Regions from separate parts of the Fodinicurvata sediminis DSM 21159 genome, predicted to be linked through region 1. Evidence: predicted binding sites of a transcription regulator. Region 1 holds the regulator's gene; the other holds the start of a gene.

Evidence for each region. Region 1 encodes PhoB, which activates phosphate uptake and scavenging genes when phosphate is short. Its sites were predicted from a motif close to TNTCATAAAACTGTCA; they were not measured.
Region 2: the regulator PhoB is predicted to act here: its motif matches at 5,654-5,669, upstream of ugpB (sn-glycerol-3-phosphate ABC transporter substrate-binding protein UgpB).

The regions. Positions count from the first base shown of each region.
Region 1 covers NZ_ATVH01000013.1:417,531-427,704, reverse strand. The annotation lists gene pstA (phosphate ABC transporter permease PstA) at 1-487, shown strand, start outside; gene pstB (phosphate ABC transporter ATP-binding protein PstB) at 512-1,321, shown strand; gene phoU (phosphate signaling complex protein PhoU) at 1,352-2,122, shown strand; gene phoB (phosphate regulon transcriptional regulator PhoB) at 2,119-2,811, shown strand; gene G502_RS0107085 (bifunctional acetate--CoA ligase family protein/GNAT family N-acetyltransferase) at 2,825-5,560, opposite strand; gene G502_RS19100 (O-acetyl-ADP-ribose deacetylase) at 5,642-6,166, opposite strand; gene G502_RS22775 (hypothetical protein) at 6,229-6,360, opposite strand; gene G502_RS0107070 (LysR family transcriptional regulator) at 6,405-7,286, opposite strand; gene G502_RS0107065 (proton-conducting transporter transmembrane domain-containing protein) at 7,396-8,955, shown strand; gene G502_RS0107060 (YbcC family protein) at 8,978-10,174, shown strand, end outside.
Region 2 covers NZ_ATVH01000020.1:5,482-15,655, reverse strand. The annotation lists gene G502_RS0117100 (SDR family NAD(P)-dependent oxidoreductase) at 1-660, opposite strand, end outside; gene G502_RS20995 (GntR family transcriptional regulator) at 699-1,406, opposite strand; gene ffh (signal recognition particle protein) at 1,683-3,158, shown strand; gene rpsP (30S ribosomal protein S16) at 3,249-3,674, shown strand; gene rimM (ribosome maturation factor RimM) at 3,708-4,259, shown strand; gene trmD (tRNA (guanosine(37)-N1)-methyltransferase TrmD) at 4,321-5,061, shown strand; gene rplS (50S ribosomal protein L19) at 5,072-5,497, shown strand; gene ugpB (sn-glycerol-3-phosphate ABC transporter substrate-binding protein UgpB) at 5,744-7,066, shown strand; gene ugpA (sn-glycerol-3-phosphate ABC transporter permease UgpA) at 7,170-8,051, shown strand; gene ugpE (sn-glycerol-3-phosphate ABC transporter permease UgpE) at 8,051-8,899, shown strand; gene G502_RS0117050 (sn-glycerol-3-phosphate import ATP-binding protein UgpC) at 8,911-10,014, shown strand; gene G502_RS0117045 (glycerophosphodiester phosphodiesterase family protein) at 10,019-10,174, opposite strand, start outside.

The DNA.
Region 1 (10,174 bases):
CCTGGCGGTCTTCATCCAGGTCTTCGGGCTGCCGCGCTCGGCACCCCTGGTGGGCGGCCTGGCCCTGACACTCATGACCCTGCCCACCATCATCATCGCCGCGCGCGCCAGCCTGCGCTCCATCCCGCCCTCGATCCGCGAGGCCGCCTACGGCCTGGGCGCCTCCAAGATGCAGATGGTCTTCCATCACGTGCTGCCGCTGGCCCTGCCGGGCATCCTCACCGGCTCCATCATCGGCCTGGCGCAGGCGCTGGGAGAAACCGCTCCACTGCTGATGATCGGCATGAACGCCTTCATCACCTCGGCCCCGGACTCGATGTTCAGTCCCTCCACGGCGCTGCCCTCGCAGATCTATATCTGGGCCGATTCCTCCGAGCGTGGTTTCGTCGAGCGCACCTCGGCAGGTATCATGGTGCTGCTCGGCTTCCTGATCCTCATGAATGCAACAGCGATCTTCCTGCGCAAGCGGTTCGAGAAACGCTGGTAACGGGGCCGAACGAAAGCGACGATCATGAATTACGAGACCAAGACGGCGGAAAAGCTAATGGCGGCTGAGAACATCGGCGAAACGAAGATGCGGGCCCGTGACGTGAGGGTCAGCTACGGCGACAGCGAGGCCCTGCACGGTGTGAACCTGGACGTCCGCCCCAACGAGGTGCTGGCGCTGATCGGGCCTTCGGGCTGCGGCAAGTCGACCTTCCTGCGCTGCCTGAATCGCATGAACGACACCATCGACATCTGCCGGATCAGTGGCGAGATTACTTTGGATGGCCAGAACATCTACGATCGCTCCATCGATCCCGTCCAGTTGCGTGCACGGGTCGGCATGGTCTTCCAGAAGCCCAATCCCTTTCCCAAGTCGATCTTCGACAACGTGGCCTACGGTCCGCGCATTCACGGCTTCACACGCGACAAGGAGGAACTGCGGCAGATCGTGGAAACCAGCCTGCGCCGCGCCGGGCTGTGGAAGGAAGTGCACGACCGCCTGGACGAGCCCGGCACAGGCCTGTCGGGTGGCCAGCAGCAGCGCCTGTGCATCGCGCGCGCCATTGCGGTCAATCCGGAAGTGATCCTGATGGACGAGCCCTGCTCGGCGCTGGACCCCATTGCCACGGCCCTGATCGAAGAGCTGATCGACGAGATCAAGCAGAGCTATACCATCGTGATCGTCACTCACAACATGCAGCAGGCCGCGCGTGTCTCGCGCCGCACTGCCTTCTTCCATCTGGGCAACCTGGTGGAGGTTGGCGAGACCGAGCAGATCTTCACCAACCCCGGCGACCAGCGCACACAGGATTATATTACGGGCCGTTTCGGCTGATGCCCCCGGCCCTATCCGCGGAGAGTTACGATGACTTCAGAGCAAGGCGACCACATCATCCGGTCCTACGATGAGGAACTGGAACACCTGAAGGAACTGATCGCCCGCATGGGCGGTCTGGCGGAAACCCAGCTGGCCGACGCCGTGGATAGCCTGGTGCGCAATGACCAGGAACTGGCCACGCGCACCATCCGCAACGACGAGAAGATCGACGAGATCGAGCATGAGCTCGATACCTACACCGTGCGGATGCTGGCCCTGCGCCAGCCCGTGGCCTCAGACCTGCGCATGGTCATTTCGGCGCTAAAGGTGGCCAGCGACCTGGAACGCATCGGTGACTATGCCGCCAACGTGGCCAAGCGGGCGGTGGCCCTGCACCATCAGCAGCCGCTGGATCCCGTGCGCTCCCTGCCGCGCATGGCCAAGCTGGTGCAGACCAACATCAAGCGGGTCCTGGACGCCTATGCCAAACGCGATGCCAACATGGCGCTGAACGTCTGGGAAAGCGACCAGGAAATCGACGAGATGTACACCAGCCTGTTCCGCGAGACCCTGACCTACATGATGGAGGATCCACGCTCCATCACGTCGGGAACCCACCTGCTGTTCATCGCCAAGAACATCGAGCGCATCGGCGATCACGCCACCAACATCGCCGAAATCGTCTATTTCATGGCCACCGGCAACCAGATCATGATCGACCGCCCCAAGGGCGATACCTCCAGCTTCGCGGTTGTCGAACCGCCGAACGAGGACAAGACCCCCGGTTCGGGATCCAACAACGGAGATGAACAAAAATGAAGCCGGTCATCCTGATCGTCGAGGATGAAGCAGCGCTGGTCACCCTGTTGCGGTACAACCTGGAACGCGAAGGCTATGACCTGCTCGAGGCCCGGGACGGGGAAGAGGCCCTGACCGTCGCCCAGGAAGAGAAGCCCGACCTGATCCTGCTGGACTGGATGCTGCCGCTCATGTCCGGGCTCCAGGTCTGCCGCCAGCTGCGCCGCGATCGCGAGACCCGCGAAATTCCCATCATCCTGCTGACCGCGCGCGGCGAGGAAACCGACAAGGTGCGCGGTCTGGAAAGCGGCGCAGACGACTATATCACCAAACCCTTCTCGCCCGCCGAGCTGCTGGCCCGTGTGCGCGCTGTCCTGCGACGCGCGGTTCCTGCAACTTCGGGAGAAACCCTGAGTTTCGCGGACATTTCCGTGGATCTCAACGCCCACAGGGTGCGCCGGGGCGAACGCAACGTTCACCTGGGCCCCACCGAGTTCCGCCTGCTCAGCCACCTCATGCAGCACCCCGGCCGGGTCTTCAGCCGCGAGCAGCTGTTGGATGCCGTCTGGGGTCATGATGTCTATGTCGAGCCGCGCACCGTGGACGTGCATATACGCCGTCTGCGCAAGGCCCTGAACGAGGGCGAGCAGAGCGACTTGATCCGCACGGTGCGCTCGGCCGGCTACTCCCTGGACTCGCCCAGTGCCTGAAAGCCCGGCCTGATCAAGCCTTGCCCTGGGATTTGGCCGGCTCCAGCTTCCGGCTCACACGGACAACGTTGGTGTCTTCGGCCAGCAGGCGACGATCGAAGCCCAGATCCTTGACCAGCTGAAGCATGCGCGCATTCTCGCTCAGGACATCCCCCCAGACTTCCTGGATGCCGCGGCGGGCGGCATAATCCAGGATGCGCCGCATCAACAGGTACCCAAGACCCCGCCCCTTGATGTCAGAGCGCACCGCCACGGCATATTCTGCGCGCTCGTTCTCGGGATCGGCCGCAATGCGCACCACGCCCCACAAATCCTCCGGATTCTCCGGAGAGATGGCGACCAGCGCCATTTCGCGATTGTAGTCGATCTGGGTAAAGCGCGCGGCGGACTCATGGCTCAACTCGGCCATGTGCGAGAAGAAGCGCATGCGCACATCGTCTGGCGTCAGGTGCTTGTAGAGCTCATTCAGGGCCGGCTCGTCCTCGGGCCGGATCGGCCGCATGAAGATCTCCGTCCCATCCATCAAGTGCCCCCACTGCTCCAGCAGGCGCGGGTAGGGCCGGATGGCCAGGCGATAGGCAGGACCACGGCTGTTGTCCACCGCGTCGCGTGGCATCAGCCGCACGCGGGCATCCAGGGCGATCACGCCCTTTTCGTCGGCCAACAGGGGATTGATGTCGATTTCGCGCACTTCGGGCCGCTCGGCCGCAATCTGCGAGAGATGCATCAGCGCCGCTGCAATGGCGTCAAGGTCGGCAGGCGCCTGAGCGCGATAGCCCTTCAGGCGGTCGTGAATCCGGGTTTCGGCCATCAACGAATGAGCCAGTGTCATGTTGAGCGGCGGCAGGCCAACCGCCTTGTCACGGATAACCTCGACGGCAGTGCCCCCTTCACCAAACAGGATCACCGGGCCAAACTGGCGATCCTCGGTCAGGCCCAGGATCAACTCCTGAGCCCCGGGACGCCGGCACATGGCCTGGACGCTGAAGCCATCCACCTGGGCCTCGGGCCGGGCCTGCCGCACGCGTTTCAGCATTTCTTCGGCCGCTATCCGCACCCTGTCACTGTTGGCCAGGTCCAGCTTCACACCGCCCACATCGCTCTTGTGCGTGATGTCCGGGGACAGGATCTTGAGGGCAACGGGAAAGCCGATTTCCTCGGCCTGGCGCACGGCCTCGTCCGGATCAGCAGCCTTGCGGGTCTCCACTGTGGCGACGCCATAGCAGGACAGCAGGGCCTTGGCTTCAGGCTCGCTCAACCATTCGCGGCCTTCGGCCAGGGCCTCTTCCAGCAAGGCTTGCACCGATTCACGGTCCGGATCCTTCTCATCCGGCAGACTGGCTGGCGTTTCCATCAGCTCTTCCTGGCCGCGGCGGTAACGCACCAGGTGCATGAAGCCCCGTACTGCCCGCTCCGGCGTATCATAGGTAGGAATGTGGCTCTCGGCGAAGAGCGAACGTGACTCGGCCACGGCCTGGTCACCGAGCCAGGCGGTAAAGATCGGCTTTCGTTTCCGGGACGGTCGCGCTTGAACGGTTTCAATAACGCTCTCTGCCACGGCATTCGGGTCCGCCACCGCCACGGGACAATGCATGACCAGCAGGGCATCCACGCCCTTGTCTTCCAGCAGGTTCTGCGTTGCGTTCCGATAGCGTTCCGGATCCGCATCCCCGACGATGTCCACGGGGTTGCCGTGACTCCAGGTAGGCGGAAGGGCCGCTTCCAGGCCCTGCATTGTCTCGTCCGAAAGCTCTGCCAGGTGACCCTTGTGTTCGATCAGCGCATCGGTGGCCAGGACGCCCAGGCCGCCGCCATTGGTCAGGATGGCCAGCCGATCACGGTCCCCATGCCGCAGCGGTGTGGATGTCGCCAGTGTCTGTACCGCATCGAACAGTTCCTCCAGCGTGAAAACGCGCAACACGCCAGCCCGCCGGAAGGCCGCGTCATAGACCTCGTCCGCACCTGCCAGGGCGCCGGTATGCGAGGTTGCAGCCTTCGCCGCTTCGGCATTGCGGCCGCCCTTGATGACGATGACCGGCTTGATGCGTGCACAGGCCCGAGCCGCCGACATGAACTTGCGCGCGTCAGTGACCGCCTCGACATAGAGCATTACGGCACGCGTTTGAGGGTCCACCGCCAGGTAGTCCAGCATGTCCCCGAAATCCACGTCCGCCATGTCACCCAGGGAGACAACATGGGAGAAGCCGATGCCGCGCCCTGTGGCCCAATCCAGCATGGCCGTCACGATAGCCCCCGACTGGGTGACGAAAGCCATGTCTCCGGGCAGGGCGGCCTGGTGAGCGAAACTGGCATTCAGGCCCTGGTGTGGGGCCAGCAGCCCGACGCAATTGGGACCGACCACTCGCAGCGTGTGGGGTCGCGCGGCAGACAGCATCGCCTGACGCAGGTTATGACCCGTTTCCTGTCCGCCTTCGCCGAAACCGGCGGTTACCACCACGACAGCCTTGGTTCCGCGCTCGGCCAGCTCGCGGGTGAGGTCCGGCACGGTTTCCGGCGGGGTGCAGATGATGGCCAGGTCGGGCACGCGCGGCAGGGAGGCAACGGAGGGATAGGCCAGCACGCCCTCGATGGATTCCCGACGTGGATTGACCGGCATGATGGGGCCCTGGAAGCCGCTATGAAACAGGTTGCGGGCCAGAAAGTGACCGACCGATCCCTTGCGTCCGCTGGCCCCGATCAGGGCGACGCTGCGGGGGTGGAAGAAGGATTCAAGATTGCGCGTGGTCACGGTGCTGTCTCCCTGGTCCTGTCAGATCCACTTACAGGATGCCGCACTGCAGCGTAAACAGCGGGCAAGGACTGGCAAGTGTCATTCCGGGCTGTCCCCGGACAACAGGTCCCGGTAGACGGCGGCCGTTTCCTCATCGAAGACACAGAAGACGACCCTTGCGGGATGCACCTGCATCTTCATCGCCTCCCGCACGCTGGAGACCGCAATCCGCGCCGCGCGCGCCATGGGAAACCCGAAAATTCCTGTCGAGATGGCCGGAAAGGCGAGGGAATCCAGTCCGTTCTCCTCGGCCAGGCGCAGGCTGTTCCTGTAACAGCTGGCCAGTGCGTCCTCTTCACCGCTGTCTCCGCCCTGCCAGACCGGGCCCACGGCGTGAATGACATGGGTGGCAGGCAGGCCGAAACCCGGCGTGATCCGTGATTCGCCCGTGGGACAGCCGCCCAGCCTTCGGCAGGCCTCGGCAAGCTCAGGACCGGCCGCCCGGTGAATGGCGCCACAGACTCCTCCGCCGGGCCGTAGCTCGCTGTTGGCCGCATTGACGATGGCATCAACCGCAAGCTGGGTGATATCTCCCTTGTACAGCTCCAGTTTCCGCTCGGTCATGTTCGCAAGTCTATCAGGGGCTTTGTCGCGGTCAAAGTCTCAGCGTTGGTTCAATAAGTGGTTCATGGCTGATCCTTCCAGGGACGCCAACCGAAGCTGCGCTCGATCACGAAGCTGTGGAAGAAGGCCTCGCCTGGAAGCCGGGAGCGGTCGTAAGCGTCATCGGCAAAGATATATACCCGAGCCTGAGCCATCTACGCGCCGGCGCTATCCGAGATAACTGACCAGGTGCGTTCTTTCACGCAGCTAAATTGGAAATCAGCTCTCTCAGAAGAGGATTGGGAAACCGCCGTGACAGTGTCACCGCATAGAAGGTTTCACTTAGTTGCGGGAATCTCTCGATCTCGACAAGCCGTCCGTTCTCAAGCTCATCCTTGACCACGATCGGCGGCACGACGGCAAGACCGGCGCCTTCGCGCACAAGAAGTCGGATCATCGCCATGTCATCCACCTCCGCAGCGATGCGGGGGCGGATGTGGAGGCGGTCGAACAGGGCTTCGATGCTGGACCGGATGCTGCTCTCGATGGTTGGCAGAACAAGCGGTTTGTGCGCGAGCAGTTCCTCGAAGGGGACTCTTTCGCCGATCATTGCAGGTTTCCCGATGAGGCTGACCGGTTGTTCGGCAATTGCATGCGATATCCAGGGGGTCGCTGCATCGCGCGGAGGCGTTGTGTTGGCCAGAACCACATCGAGGCGATGCGCTTCGAGGTTCTGGAGCAGATCACGGAGCGTGCCCGAACGAATGACGACCTCGACATTGTCGCGACCGAGGAGCGGTCGCAGGAAGCCGATCTGGAAGTTTCTGGAGAGCGTAGCCATCGAGCCGACGCGAAGGATCTGCTTCTGGCCGGAGGGTCTTTCTCCGAGAGTGTTCAGGAGTTCTTCACCGGCCGCGAAGATTGAGTCGGCATGGTCGAGTGCGATGCGGCCCGCCTCCGTCAGGACAAGAGATCGCCCGCGTCGCTCGAACAGCGGTTGACCGAGCTGTTGCTCGAGTTGCCGGATCTGGGTGGAGACTGCGGACTGCGAGACGTTCAGCCGCTCAGCCGCACGGGTCAGGTTCCCCTCGTGCGCCACGGTATGGAAGTACCGGAGATGGTGGAAATTCAGTTCGTTCATATTGTTCTATAAAACAGAACGTTTTGTCTAGAACAATGTATTTTTATTGAGATTAAGGGTGGCGTACAAGCTGCGCAGCCCTGAACTATCCTGGAAAGACCTCCTGCCCATGCCCTACGATCTCATTCCATTGATCGCACCTGCAGTTCTTCTGCTGGCAGCACTGGTCAGCTTTCTGCAGCCGGGCCGGCGCCCGCCGCTCATTCCGAAGCTGACAGAAGCCGCGTCACTGACTGCTCTGGTCGCCTCGATCGGGTCCGTCGCCCTTCTGATCACTGCAGGCCCCCACACCGGACCGGACCTCGGGCTGAGCTGGGTCACTCTTTCCACACGGCTTGACGTGGTCAGTGCGACCATGCTGGTCCTGGTTGCATTCGTCGGCTGGATCGTGCTCCGCTATGCAGCGTCCTATCTCGATGGCGAGGCGCGACAGGGGGCTTTCCTTGGCTGGATGGCCGCTACTCTCGCCGCCGTTCTGCTTCTGGTCCAAGCGGGTAACCTCGTCCACTTCGTCATTGCCTGGATCGCAACCAGCCTGTGCTTGCATCGGCTTCTGCTGTTCTATGGCAGCCGTGTTCAGGCAATCCGGGCTGCCCGCAAGAAGTTCATTGTCGCACGGATCGGCGATGCGGCCCTCATCGGGGCTGCCGGCCTGCTGTTCATCGGCTACGGAACTTTCGACATCGCGACGATCCTGGCTGAGGCACGCGATGGCACCATGCCTGCCGGCGTATCCTGGGCCGCCGTACTTCTCGCATGCGCCGCAGTCTTCAAATCGGCGCAGTTTCCGGTTCATGGCTGGTTGACCGAGGTGATGGAGACTCCAACCCCTGTCTCGGCTCTGTTGCATGCCGGTGTCATCAATGGCGGCGGCTTTCTCTTAATCCGCTTTGCCGATGTGATGCTGCTTAGTCCCGTCGTACTGGCCGTGCTGGTCATGATCGGCGGCTTCACTGCACTGTTTGGCGGGCTCGCCATGCTTAGCCAGTCAGCGATCAAGAACGCGTTCGCCTGGTCGACCATCGCCCAGATGGGCTTCATGATCATGCAGTGCGGCCTGGCTCTCTTCCCGCTGGCGCTTCTGCACATCGTCGCCCACTCGCTTTACAAGGCGCATGCTTTCCTTGCTTCCGGTATTGCGGTTGATGTGGTTGCCCAGATCCACCGGCCCGGTCCGATCGCAATCCCGAGCAGCCGGTCAGTCGGCCGGGCCTTCGCGCTGGCGCTTGCTATCTATGCCGTCATCGGCCTTGGGATTGGCCTGGAAGCCAAATCGCCGCAGGCGCTCGCACTCGGTGCAATCCTGATCTTCGGCGTCTCCTACCTGCTCGCCCAAGGGCTCGCCGACGCCGCGCCATGGAAACTGACCCAGCGGACAGCCCTCTACGCCGTCGCCACCTCGGTCAGCTACTTCAGCCTTCAGACGGGTGCTGAATGGCTGACCAAGGAGACATTGCCGGCAACGCCGGCGCCCGGACCGCTCGAATGGGCGCTGCTTATGCTGACAGTCTCCAGTTTCTGCATGGTCGCTGTGGCCCAGGCCATGTTCCCTCTATGGTCGAATCACCCGGCGGCGGCTGGCCTGCGTGTGCACCTGGTCAACGGCCTTTACGTCAACGCGGTGTTCGACCGGCTGATCGGCAACTGGTCTACCAGACAACAGTCCTGACGCGAAGGGAGAGGCAAGGCTCATGACGAACGATATGGGAATGAATTTCACGGACCTCATTGCGCTTGAAGGGGTCGCCAAAAGGGCCGCTCGGCAGATACCACCGCTCTGGCCGCTGGCGTCCTCTGTGGCTGTGAACCCTTTCCTGGGTCAGACCGGGCAGACCCTGGCACTGACCGGCGCCCGCCTGAGACGTATTGGCGCCGTCCCCGTGACGATGCCACGGGACTGGTACAAGGAACGAATCGCCGCAGGACAGATCACGGATGAAGATCTTTCCGCTGCGCTCGCAGCTTCACCCCATGCCTGCAAGCCAGGCAGCCTTGCCGCCCTGAAGGCAGCGGTTTCCATGGCTGACCCCGAGATCGAACCGCTGACCACCGTCGCAGAACTGGCGTCCCGGAACTGCAACGTCGATTGGCCGGGCATAATCGCCGACCGCATCACTATCTGGGCGGGGGGATATTTCGACAACGGCCAGGCGCTCTGGAGCGCACCTCGAGACCGCTCGGCCTGGGATGCTTGGCGCGCCTATGCAACCCATGACCTGACGCCAGAGGTCATGGGGTTGAAGGGCTTCGCAGCTTTCGTGAAGGATGCACCCGAGAGGCCCACGGAAGCGATCGCCCGCGCGATTGAAAGGCTCGGCCTCTCTGAAGCCGCGCTCGACACCTACTTCCATCAACTCTTGCTGTCGATGGGTGGCTGGGCCCAATACGCGCGCTACGCGCTTTGGCGAGCGGAATTGTCGGAGAGCACCGACACCACGATCATCAGTCTTCTGGCAATACGTCTGCTGTGGGAAGAAGCCCTGTTTACGCAGCATGAAGCTGCAATCCGAGAGGCATGGGCAGTAACAGTCACGGCCCACGAAGCACCGATCGAACCCAGCAGAGACGATATTATCAACGAAATCCTGCAAGAGGCGGCCGAGCGCGCCGCCCAGGATGGCCTCGCCGACACACTCGCCGCGCCCGCGCCGCAGACTGCCGACGCGCGGCCCGAACTCCAGGCAGCCTTCTGCATTGACGTGCGCTCCGAGGTTTTCCGCCGTGCGCTGGAAGCTGTAGATCCGTCCATCCGCACGCTGGGCTTCGCCGGTTTCTTCGGTGTCTTCACGAAGCACCGCCGCTTCGCGTCGGATGTCGAGGAGCTGCGCCTGCCGGTATTGCTGAACCCGACTGTCACGTCCACCTCGGGCAACGAGAACGAACGGGCT
Region 2 (10,174 bases), on a different contig from region 1:
CGGCGTGGCAGCACGTTTCAGCGGTATCTGAGGAGCCAGACGCTGCGCCCGGTCCGGCGCGCCACCCGAGGCATGCAGGTCGGTCTCCGTCAGACCCGGCGCCACGGCATTCACCCGGATCCCGTCGTCCGCACACTCGCGCGCCAATCCAAGCGTCAGGCTGTCCACGCCACCCTTCGAGGCCGCATACCAGACGAACTCATGCGGCGCGCCATTGTAGGCCGAAGGCGATGAAATGTTGATGATCACGCCCCCGGCACCGCCACGTTTCCGGCTCATGCGCAGCACCGCCTCGCGACAGCAGTAGAGCGTCCCCGTCAGGTTGATGTCGATGGTTTCGCGAATCGTTTCCGGATCGGCGTCGACCAGGGGCGAGATGCGCCCAGTCACCCCCGCGCAGTTCACCAGAGCAGAAGGCATCCCCAGTTGACCCACGCAGCGATCGAACAGCCGTGCCACCGCCTGCGCATCACTGACATCGGCCTGAACGGCCATGGCGCGGCGCCCCAGGGCTTCCACCTCGCTGACCAGAACCTCGGCGGCCCTGGAATCACGACTGTAGTTGATGCAAAGGTCATAGCCTTGCTCGGCTGCCCGCCGCACGACAGCCGCACCGATGCCGCGGCTTCCGCCGGTGACCAGGAGGACAGGATTGGTCATTCATTGTGCTCCGGATCTGGATGGAACTGGAAGGCGATTCAACGCTCGCCACTCACCTGTGGCGAGGCGCCGCTGACCGCACCTGCGTCCTGCAGGCGCTGCCAGATTTCGTTGCCGGCGCGGGCGGCATGGACCTCCGCCAAGGACTTGGCCTGTGCGGCATTCCCGGCCAGGACGGCTTCGGCGATCTCGGCATGCTCGTCCCAGACCCGCGGACTGGCCGGAGCACGCTCCAACGCCACTGACAAGGCGCGTCGCAGGTGCGGCCAGGACTGCTCGGCCGTTTCCACCACCACCGGATTGCCGGACAGTTGATAGAGTTGGCGATGGAAAGCGGCGTCGGCCGCCACCAGGGCAGGCACCTCGTTGGCCATCAGGGCCGCACGCCCTTCGGACAGGACAGACTGCAGCCGATCGCGTTCGTGATCGCTCAGCTTGGCCGCCCGGCGGGCGGCCAGCTGGGCGGCCAAGCCATCCAGCGCCACGCGCAACTGATAGAAGGCCCGAACGCGCTCGGCGTCCAGCGGCGCCACCTGCAGGCCCTTGCGTCCCAACTCGGTCAGCAGGCCCTGCTTCTTCAGCATGGCCAGTGCATGACTGACCGGCTGGCGCGACACACCCAGGTCTGCCGCAAGCTTTTCCTGGGCCAGGCGTTCACCGGACTGGATTTCACCCGCCGTGATCGCGGCCAGCAGTTTTTCATAGACCTGGTCGATCAGGGCCGGTTGCTGGGCCAGCGGTTCCATGTTCCCCCCAAAGCAGGCTGCTGCCCGCGGCATTTTCGCATACGGAATTCAATAATGCCGAAAAAATCCTGTCCTGGGAAGGCCGTGAAGCCCAGCATGCCGCATGGGTTTGCGGAATCCGTTTGACGCAGGGGCCGCGGTTTTCTAGGTTCCCTGCATTATCGCCACAGGTTGCCTGTCGGCTCCGAGGAGCTCCACCGGTCCGCGAGTTTTCGCGCAGCGGTGCGAAACCTGCTGTTCGGACGTCCGGCCAGTCGACCCGACGGGAAGGAACGAATGTTCGAATCACTGCAGGAACGTCTCTCCGGCGTCTTCGAGCGCCTGACGAAACGCGGCGCGCTGAGCGAGGAGGATGTCTCCGAGGCCCTGCGCGAGGTGCGTGTCGCCCTTCTCGAGGCCGACGTCGCCCTGCCCGTCGTCAAGGACTTCATCGCCGGCGTCAAGGAAAAGGCCATCGGCCAGGAGGTCCTGCGTTCGGTGACCCCGGGCCAGATGGTGGTCAAGATCGTCCATGACCACCTGGTGGAAACCCTGGGCGGCGCCGATCCCGAGACCGGCGCCATCGACCTGGCGGCCCAGCCGCCGGTGCCCGTCATGTTCGTGGGCCTGCAGGGCTCGGGCAAGACCACGTCCTGTGCCAAGCTGGCCAAACGCCTCAGCGAAAAGGACCGCAAGAAGGTCCTCATGGCTTCGCTCGACACCAGCCGTCCCGCCGCCCAGCACCAGTTGGCGGTCCTCGGCGAACAGGCGGGCATAGCCACCCTGCCCATCGTCAGCGGCGAGCCGCCGCTGGCCATCGCCAAGCGCGCCATGAACACCGGTGCGCTGGAAGGCTACGACGTGGTCATGCTGGACACCGCCGGCCGTCTGTCCATCGACGAGGCGTTGATGAACGAGGTCGCCGAGGTCCGCGACGCCGTCAAACCCAAGGAGACCCTGCTGGTCGCCGATGCCATGACCGGCCAGGACGCCGTGAACGTGGCCCAGACCTTCAACGAGCGCGTCGGCGTCTCCGGCATCGTGCTGACCCGCGTGGACGGCGATGCCCGCGGCGGTGCGGCCCTGTCCATGCGCGCCGTCACCGGCCGCCCCATCAAGCTGCTGGGCGTCGGTGAAAAGCTGGACGCGCTGGAGAACTTCCATGCCGACCGTATCGCCGGGCGCATCCTGGGCATGGGCGACATCGTCTCCCTGGTCGAAAAGGCCGCCGAGAGCTTCGAGCAGGACGAAGCCGAAAAGATGGCCAAGAAGCTCGAGAAGGGCAAGTTCGACCTGGACGACATGGCCAAGCAATTGAAGCAGCTGACCAAGATGGGCGGCATGCAGCAGCTGATGAACCTGATGCCCGGCATGGGCAAGATGCAGGAGCAGCTCAAGAACGCCAATGTGGACGACGGCATGGTCAATCGCCAGCTGGCCATCATCTCGTCCATGACCAAGAAGGAACGCGCCCACCCCGAGATCATCAAGGCCTCGCGTCGCAAGCGCATCGCCTCGGGCTCCGGCACCTCGGTGCAGGAGGTCAACAAGCTGCTGAAACAGTTCGCCGACGCCCAGAAGATGATGAAGCGCGCCCGCAAGCTGGGCAAGAAGGGCATGATGCGCGGCGGCATGCCCGGCATGCCCCCCGGCGGCGGCATGGGCGGCCCTGGTGGCATGGGCGGCCCCGGTAGCGGTATGGGCGGTGGCGGCGGCGGCAGCCTGCCCCCCGGCCTGGGCGACATGAGCAACCCCTTCGGCGGCAAGAAATAGGATCACCCACAGCTGGCCAGGCCTCCGCGGCCCAGGTGCAGCAGCAAGACTTCGAACAACAGCGTATTCAAGGTAAAGAAAGGAAACCCGATGTCCCTGAAGATTCGCCTCGCCCGCGGCGGCGCCAACAAGCGCCCCTTCTACTCCATCGTCGTGGCGGACACGCGCATGCCGCGTGACGGCCGCTTCAAGGAGAAGCTTGGCACCTACAATCCCATGCTTCCGCGCGAGCATGAGGAGCGCATCCGCCTGAACACCGAGCGCATCCAGTACTGGCTGTCTCACGGCGCCCAGCCCACCGACCGCGTGGCCCGCTTCCTGGTCGAGCGCGACCTGATCAAGGCGAAGCCGCGTCGCGAGCAGACCAAGAAGAACCAGCCGGGCGCCAAGGCCCAGGAACGCATGCGCGAGGAAGAAGAGCGCCGCAAGCAGGCCGAGGAAGAGGCTGCGGCCGCCAAGGAAGCCCCTGCTGAGGAGGCACCTGCCGAGGAAAGCAGCGAGGAAGCCCAGGCGTAACCTGGCGGACGGACTGCAGAGGGCGGAGGCGCCATGACCCCGGAAAAGCTTGTCTGTCTGGCCGCCATTGCGGGCGTGCACGGCGTGCGTGGCCAGGTCACGGTCAAGACCTTCACCGAGGAACCGGGGTCCGTGGCGGCCTACGGCCCCTTGCAGGATGAAGAAGGCAATAGCTATCGCCTGCGCCTGAAGGGCCGGAAGAAGGGCATGCTGATCGCCGAAATCGAAGGTGTGAAGGACCGGAATGCCGCCGAGGTGCTGAAGGGCAAGCGACTCTACGTGAAGCGTGACGCCCTGCCCCAGCCAGAGGATTCGGAAGAGTTCTACTTCGCGGACCTGATCGGCCTGGAGGCACGGGACAACGCGGACCGGCTTCTGGGTCACGTCTCGGCGGTGTACAATTTCGGGGCCGGCGACCTGCTGGAAGTGCGGGATGAAACCGGCGGCGAACGCCTGCTGCCCTTTACACGCGACGTTGTTCCTGAAATCGACCTGGATCAGGGACGCGTCCTGGTGGACCCGCCGCCCGAGACAGAGGCGGGATCCGGCCAGGAAGACGAGGAAAAAAACGCGCCGAAAACCTGAGCGGGGCTGGACAAGCCAGTCGTGACAGGTCATAAAGCGCGGCTTCAAGGGATGGACTGTTGTGACGAGCGCGGGGACAGATCGACCACCCTGGACGGCAACCGTCCTGACCCTCTTTCCGCAAGCCTTTCCCGGCCTGCTGGGCGTCAGCCTGGCGGGAAAGGCACTGGAAAGGGATCTCTGGCGGCTCGAAGCTCTGGACATCCGGGGCTTTGCGCGCGATAAACACCGCTCCGTGGATGATACCCCCTTCGGCGGCGGTGCAGGCATGGTGATGCGGCCGGACGTGGTGGGTGCAGCTATCGAGGCCAGCACCGAACGGCCCGGTCCTCTGGTCTATCTCAGCCCGCGTGGGCAGACCTTCGACCAGGCCATGGCGCGCGAGTTTGCCGCAGAGCCCGGCCTTCGCCTGCTCTGCGGGCGATACGAGGGAATTGACGAACGTGTGCTCCAGGCCAGCGGTGCACATGAAGTCAGCATCGGCGACTACGTCCTTTCCGGAGGCGAAGTGGCCACACAGGTGATACTGGATGCCGTGGTTCGGCTTCTGCCCGGGGTCATGGGCAACCAGGAAAGCGGCGGGGACGAGTCATTCGAGGGGGATCTGCTTGAGTATCCCCACTATACGCGACCCGCTGAATGGCAGGGGCGCAGCGTGCCGGAGGTACTGCTTTCCGGCCATCACGAAAGGGTTCGCCAATGGCGGCGGGCCCGCGCAGAGGAAATAACCCAACAGCGGCGGCCGGACCTCTGGCACCGCTACCTTGAACGCCGCCGGACGGGCGGAAACGAGGAAGGATAGGACGAAGGCCATGAATACGATCGAACAGCTCGAGCAGGAGCAGATCGCCACACTGAACGCCAATGCAAAGCTTCCGCGCTTTGCGCCGGGCGATACGCTGCGCGTCAATGTGAAGGTTGTCGAAGGCTCTCGCGAGCGTATCCAGGCCTTCGACGGGGTCTGTATCGCCCGCAAGAATCGCGGCGTGAACTCTTCCTTCACAGTGCGCAAGATTTCCTACGGCGAAGGTGTCGAGCGTGTCTTCCCGCTCTACAGCCCGCGTCTCGACAGTATCGAGGTGCTGCGCCGTGGCGACGTGCGCCGTGCCAAGCTCTACTACCTGCGCAACCTGCGCGGCAAGGCGGCCCGCATCGCCGAGAAGACCACGGGTCTGGCCGGCAAGATCGCACAGAAAGAGCGCCAGGATCAGGCCGACCGCAAGGCCGGTCGCAAGTAACCCGGTTCCCGGCAGACGCCTTGTCTGCCCGGAAAATGTAACCATCGAGAAGCGCCGGCTGCACCAGCCGGCGTTTTTCGTTGCAGCCGGTGGTGGCGCTGCGGCCTGTGGATAAACTCGGGCTTCTCTCCTCTTGCGGTTTATGCTTAAACTCGCTGTAACAAAACCTTCATAGTTGTGTCGTCAGACTATAACCCGGCCCTACTAAGAACCGGGAACCACAACCCGAACAGCAAGGAGAAACGCATGAGAACGCGAAAGACCACCTTGGCCGCAGCCACGGCTGCCACAACCCTTCTTCTGGCCTCGCCGGCCCTGGCCCAGACCGAGGTCCAGTGGTGGCACGCCATGGGCGGCAGCCTGGGCGAGCTTCTGGAAAACATCACCGACGGTTTCAACGCCAGCCAGGATGACTACGTCGTCAACCCGGTCTACAAGGGCGAGTACAACGAAACCATGACCGGTGCCATCGCCGCCTTCCGTGCCGGCGAACAGCCGCACATCGTGCAGATCTTCGAAGTGGGCACGGCCACCATGATGGCGGCCGAAGGGGCCATCCGCCCGGTCTACGAGGTCATGGAGAACTCCGAGATCGAGTTCAATCCCGACGCCTACCTTCCGGCCGTGACCGGCTATTACACCACCACCGAAGGTGACATGCTCTCCATGCCCTTCAACAGCTCGACGCCGGTCATGTTCTACAACAAGGACGCCTTCGAGGAAGCCGGTCTGGACCCCGAGGCGCCGCCGCGCACCTGGCCCGAGCTGGAAGAGGCCTCCCAGGCGCTTCTGGATGCCGGATACGAGTGCGGCTTCACCACTGGCTGGCCGTCCTGGGTGCAGCTGGAGAACTTCAGCGCCCTGCACAACGTGCCCTTCGTCAGCGGTGCGAACGGTTTCGCCAGCACCGACATCGAGGCCCTGTTCAACAGCGACCTGCACAAGAAGCACATCGGCAAGATGGTCGAATGGCAGGAAAGCGGTGTCTTCAGCTACGGCGGGCGCTACAGCGACAGCCGGCCGAAGTTCGTCAGCGGCGAATGCGCCATGTACACCGATTCCTCGGCCAACCGGGCCTCGCTGGTCGCCGGGATCGAGGACTTCGAATTCGGCATGGCCATGCTGCCCTATTGGCCGGATGCCGAAGGGGCGCCGCAGAACTCCATCATCGGCGGTGCGTCCCTCTGGGTCCTGGAAGGCCATCCGGATGAGGAATACGAAGCCGTGGCCGCCTTCTTCGAATACCTCTCCTCGCCGGAAGTCCAGGCTGAATGGCACCAGAAATCGGGTTACCTGCCGATCACCCAGGCGGCCTTCGAGCTGACGCAGGAGCAGGGTTACTACGAGGAGAACCCGGGTGCGGACGTCTCCGTCAAGCAGATGAACCTGAACGAGCCGACGGAGAACTCCAAGGGCCTGCGCATCGGCAACTTCCTTCAGATCCGCGACATCATCAACGAAGAGCTGGAAGCTGCCTTCTCGGGTGACAAGTCCGCTTCCGACGCGCTGGACGAAGCCGTCGAGCGCGCCAATGGCGAACTGGAGAAATTCCACCGCCAGAACAACTGAGCGCACTTGATGTCCTGACCGTTTCGGCCGGGAGAGTCCTTGCCACTCTTCCGGCCGAATGGTCTTTTCTCAACAGTCGATCTGCCAGACACCCGGCCCCTGCATGCTGAAACGCGTTCACTTCCGACGATCCTACCTGCCCTATCTGCTGGTCCTGCCGCAGATCGTGATCACGCTGGTCTTCTTCATCTGGCCGGCCCTGCAGGCCCTCTATCAGTCGCTTCTTATCGAGGACGCCTTCGGCCTGAGCTATGAGTTCGTCTGGTTCGAGAACTTCATCGCCCTCTTCCAGGACGGCAGCTATCTCTATTCCTTCAAGATCACCATCATATTCAGCGCCGCCGTCACCTTCTCGGCCATGGCGCTGGGGCTGTGCTTCGCCACCATGGCCGACCGGGTGATCCGCGGGTCCAGCATCTACAAGACACTTCTGGTCTGGCCCTATGCCGTTGCCCCGGCCCTGGCCGGTGCGCTCTGGGCCTTCATGTTCGACCCGACCCTGGGGATCATCTCCAGCTTCCTGAAATCCATCGGCTATGACTGGGATCACCGCCTGGATGGCACGGACGCCATGATCCTGATCGTCATCGCGGCCACCTGGAAACAGATCAGCTACAACTTCCTGTTCTTCCTGGCGGGCTTGCAGGCAATCCCGAAATCGCTGACCGAGGCGGCCGCCATCGACGGCGCCGGGCCCTTCAAGCGTTTCTGGACCATCCTCTTTCCGCTGCTCTCGCCGACCACCTTCTTCCTGATGGTGGTGAACGTGGTCTATGCCTTCTTCGAGACCTTTGGCATCGTTCATGCGGTGACCGATGGCGGGCCGTCCAATTCGACCTCGATCCTGGTCTACAAGGTCTACAAGGACGGCTTCATCAACCTTGACCTGGGAAGCTCCGCAGCCCAGTCGGTCATCCTCATGGTGATCGTGATCTCGCTGACCGTCTTCCAGTTCCGCTATATCGAGAAGAAGGTGCAGTACTGATGGTCGAGAACAATCGCTGGGTAAAGGTCTCCTCGCACCTGATCCTGCTGCTGGGTCTGGCCGCCGTCATCTTCCCCATCTACATCATGGTGATCGCGACGACCCATACCGGGCCGGCGCTGCAGCGTCCGCCCCTGCCGCTGCTGCCGGGCGACCAGTTCTTCGAGAACCTCAAGCTGGTCCTGGGCGAGGGAATCAGCACGGCCGGCGCGCCGCCGGTGGCGCTGATGATGTTCAACTCCATGGTCATGGCGCTCGGCATCACCATCGGCAAGATCGTGATCTCGCTGCTGTCGGCCTATGCCATCGTCTACTTCCGCTTCCCCTTCCGGATGTTCTTCTTCTGGATGATCTTCATCACCCTGATGCTGCCGGTCGAGGTGCGCATCCTGCCCACCTATGGCGTTGCGGCAGACCTGGGCCTGCTGAACAGCTACACGGGCCTGACCCTGCCGCTGATTGCCTCGGCCACCGCCACCTTTCTGTTCCGGCAGTTCTTCCTGACCATCCCGGACGAGCTGCTGGAGGCCGCGCGCATGGACGGGGCCAGCCCCATGCGCTTCTTCTGGGACGTGGTCCTGCCGCTGTCGCGCACCAACATCGCGGCGCTTTTCGTCATCCTCTTCATCTATGGCTGGAACCAGTACCTCTGGCCCCTGCTGGTCACCACGGACGAGCGCTACTACACCATCGTCATGGGCATCCAGCGCATGCTGAATGTCTCCGATGCCGTACCGGTCTGGAACGCCATCATGACCACGGCCATGCTGGGCATGATCCCGCCGGTGGTGGTGGTCCTCGTCATGCAGCGGCTCTTCGTCAAGGGCCTGGTGGAAACCGAGAAATAGGAACAAGCGTTATGGCCGAGCTGCGGCTGGACAATGTCATCAAGGAATTCGGCGAGGTTCGGGTCATCCACGGCGTGGACCTCAAGGTGCAGGACGGCGAGTTCGTCGTGGTCGTCGGGCCCTCGGGCTGTGGCAAATCCACCCTGCTGCGCATGGTGGCCGGACTGGAAGAGGTTTCCGGCGGCGAGATCCACATCGACGAGCGCATGGTCAACCGGGTCGAACCCAAGGACCGGGACATCGCCATCGTCTTCCAGAACTATGCCCTCTATCCGCACATGTCGGTGCGCCAGAACATGGCCTATGGGCTGAAGATCCGTAAGTTTCCGAAGCCGGAGATCGAACAGCGGGTCAAGGACGCGGCCGACCTCCTCCAGTTGGGTGAATACCTGGACCGGCGCCCCAACCAGCTCTCGGGCGGACAGCGCCAGCGCGTGGCCATGGGCCGGGCCATTGTGCGCGAGCCCTCGATCTTCCTGTTCGACGAACCGCTGTCCAACCTCGACGCCAAGCTGCGCGTGCAGATGCGTGTGGAGATTCGCCAGCTCCAGCGCCGGCTGGGCACCACATCGCTCTATGTCACCCATGACCAGGTCGAGGCCATGACCATGGCCGACCGCCTGGTGGTGATGAACGGCGGCGTGGCCGAGCAGGTGGGCACACCACTGGAAATCTATGAAAGGCCGGCCTCGATCTTCGTGGCCGGTTTCATCGGCTCACCCTCCATGAACTTCGTCGAGGGGCGCATTTCCTCCGACCGGCAGTCGGTGGTCATCGGCCAGGACTTTTCCATTCCACTGCCCCAGGTGACCGAGGCCGCCCAGGCCGACCGGCCGGTGACCGTCGGCCTGCGTCCCGAGGACCTGCACCTGACCCAGGAGAGTCCGGACGAAGCCAGCCTGCCGCTCACCGTGGAACTGATCGAGGTGCTGGGGGCCGATACCCTGTTGCACGGCCAGGCGCCCCATATCGAGAATCCGATCATCGCTCGGCTTTCCGGCGTGCCCGAAGTCGACAATGGGCAGGTCGTGCACCTGGCCTTCCGGCCGCGCAAGCTGCACCTCTTCGACCGCGACAGCGGCAAGAGCCTGCTGAACGAGCAGCAGGCCGCCTGAACGCCTACAACCAGGCCGCCAGCATGTCCGGGCGGTCGGTGATGATGGAATCGACCCCGGCCGAGAAGAGGATCTTGGTGGTTTCCACGTCATTGACCGTATAGGCCGCCGCCTGCGCGCCCAGCAGCTGGACGTCCAGGGCCCGTGTCTTGCCGAAGGC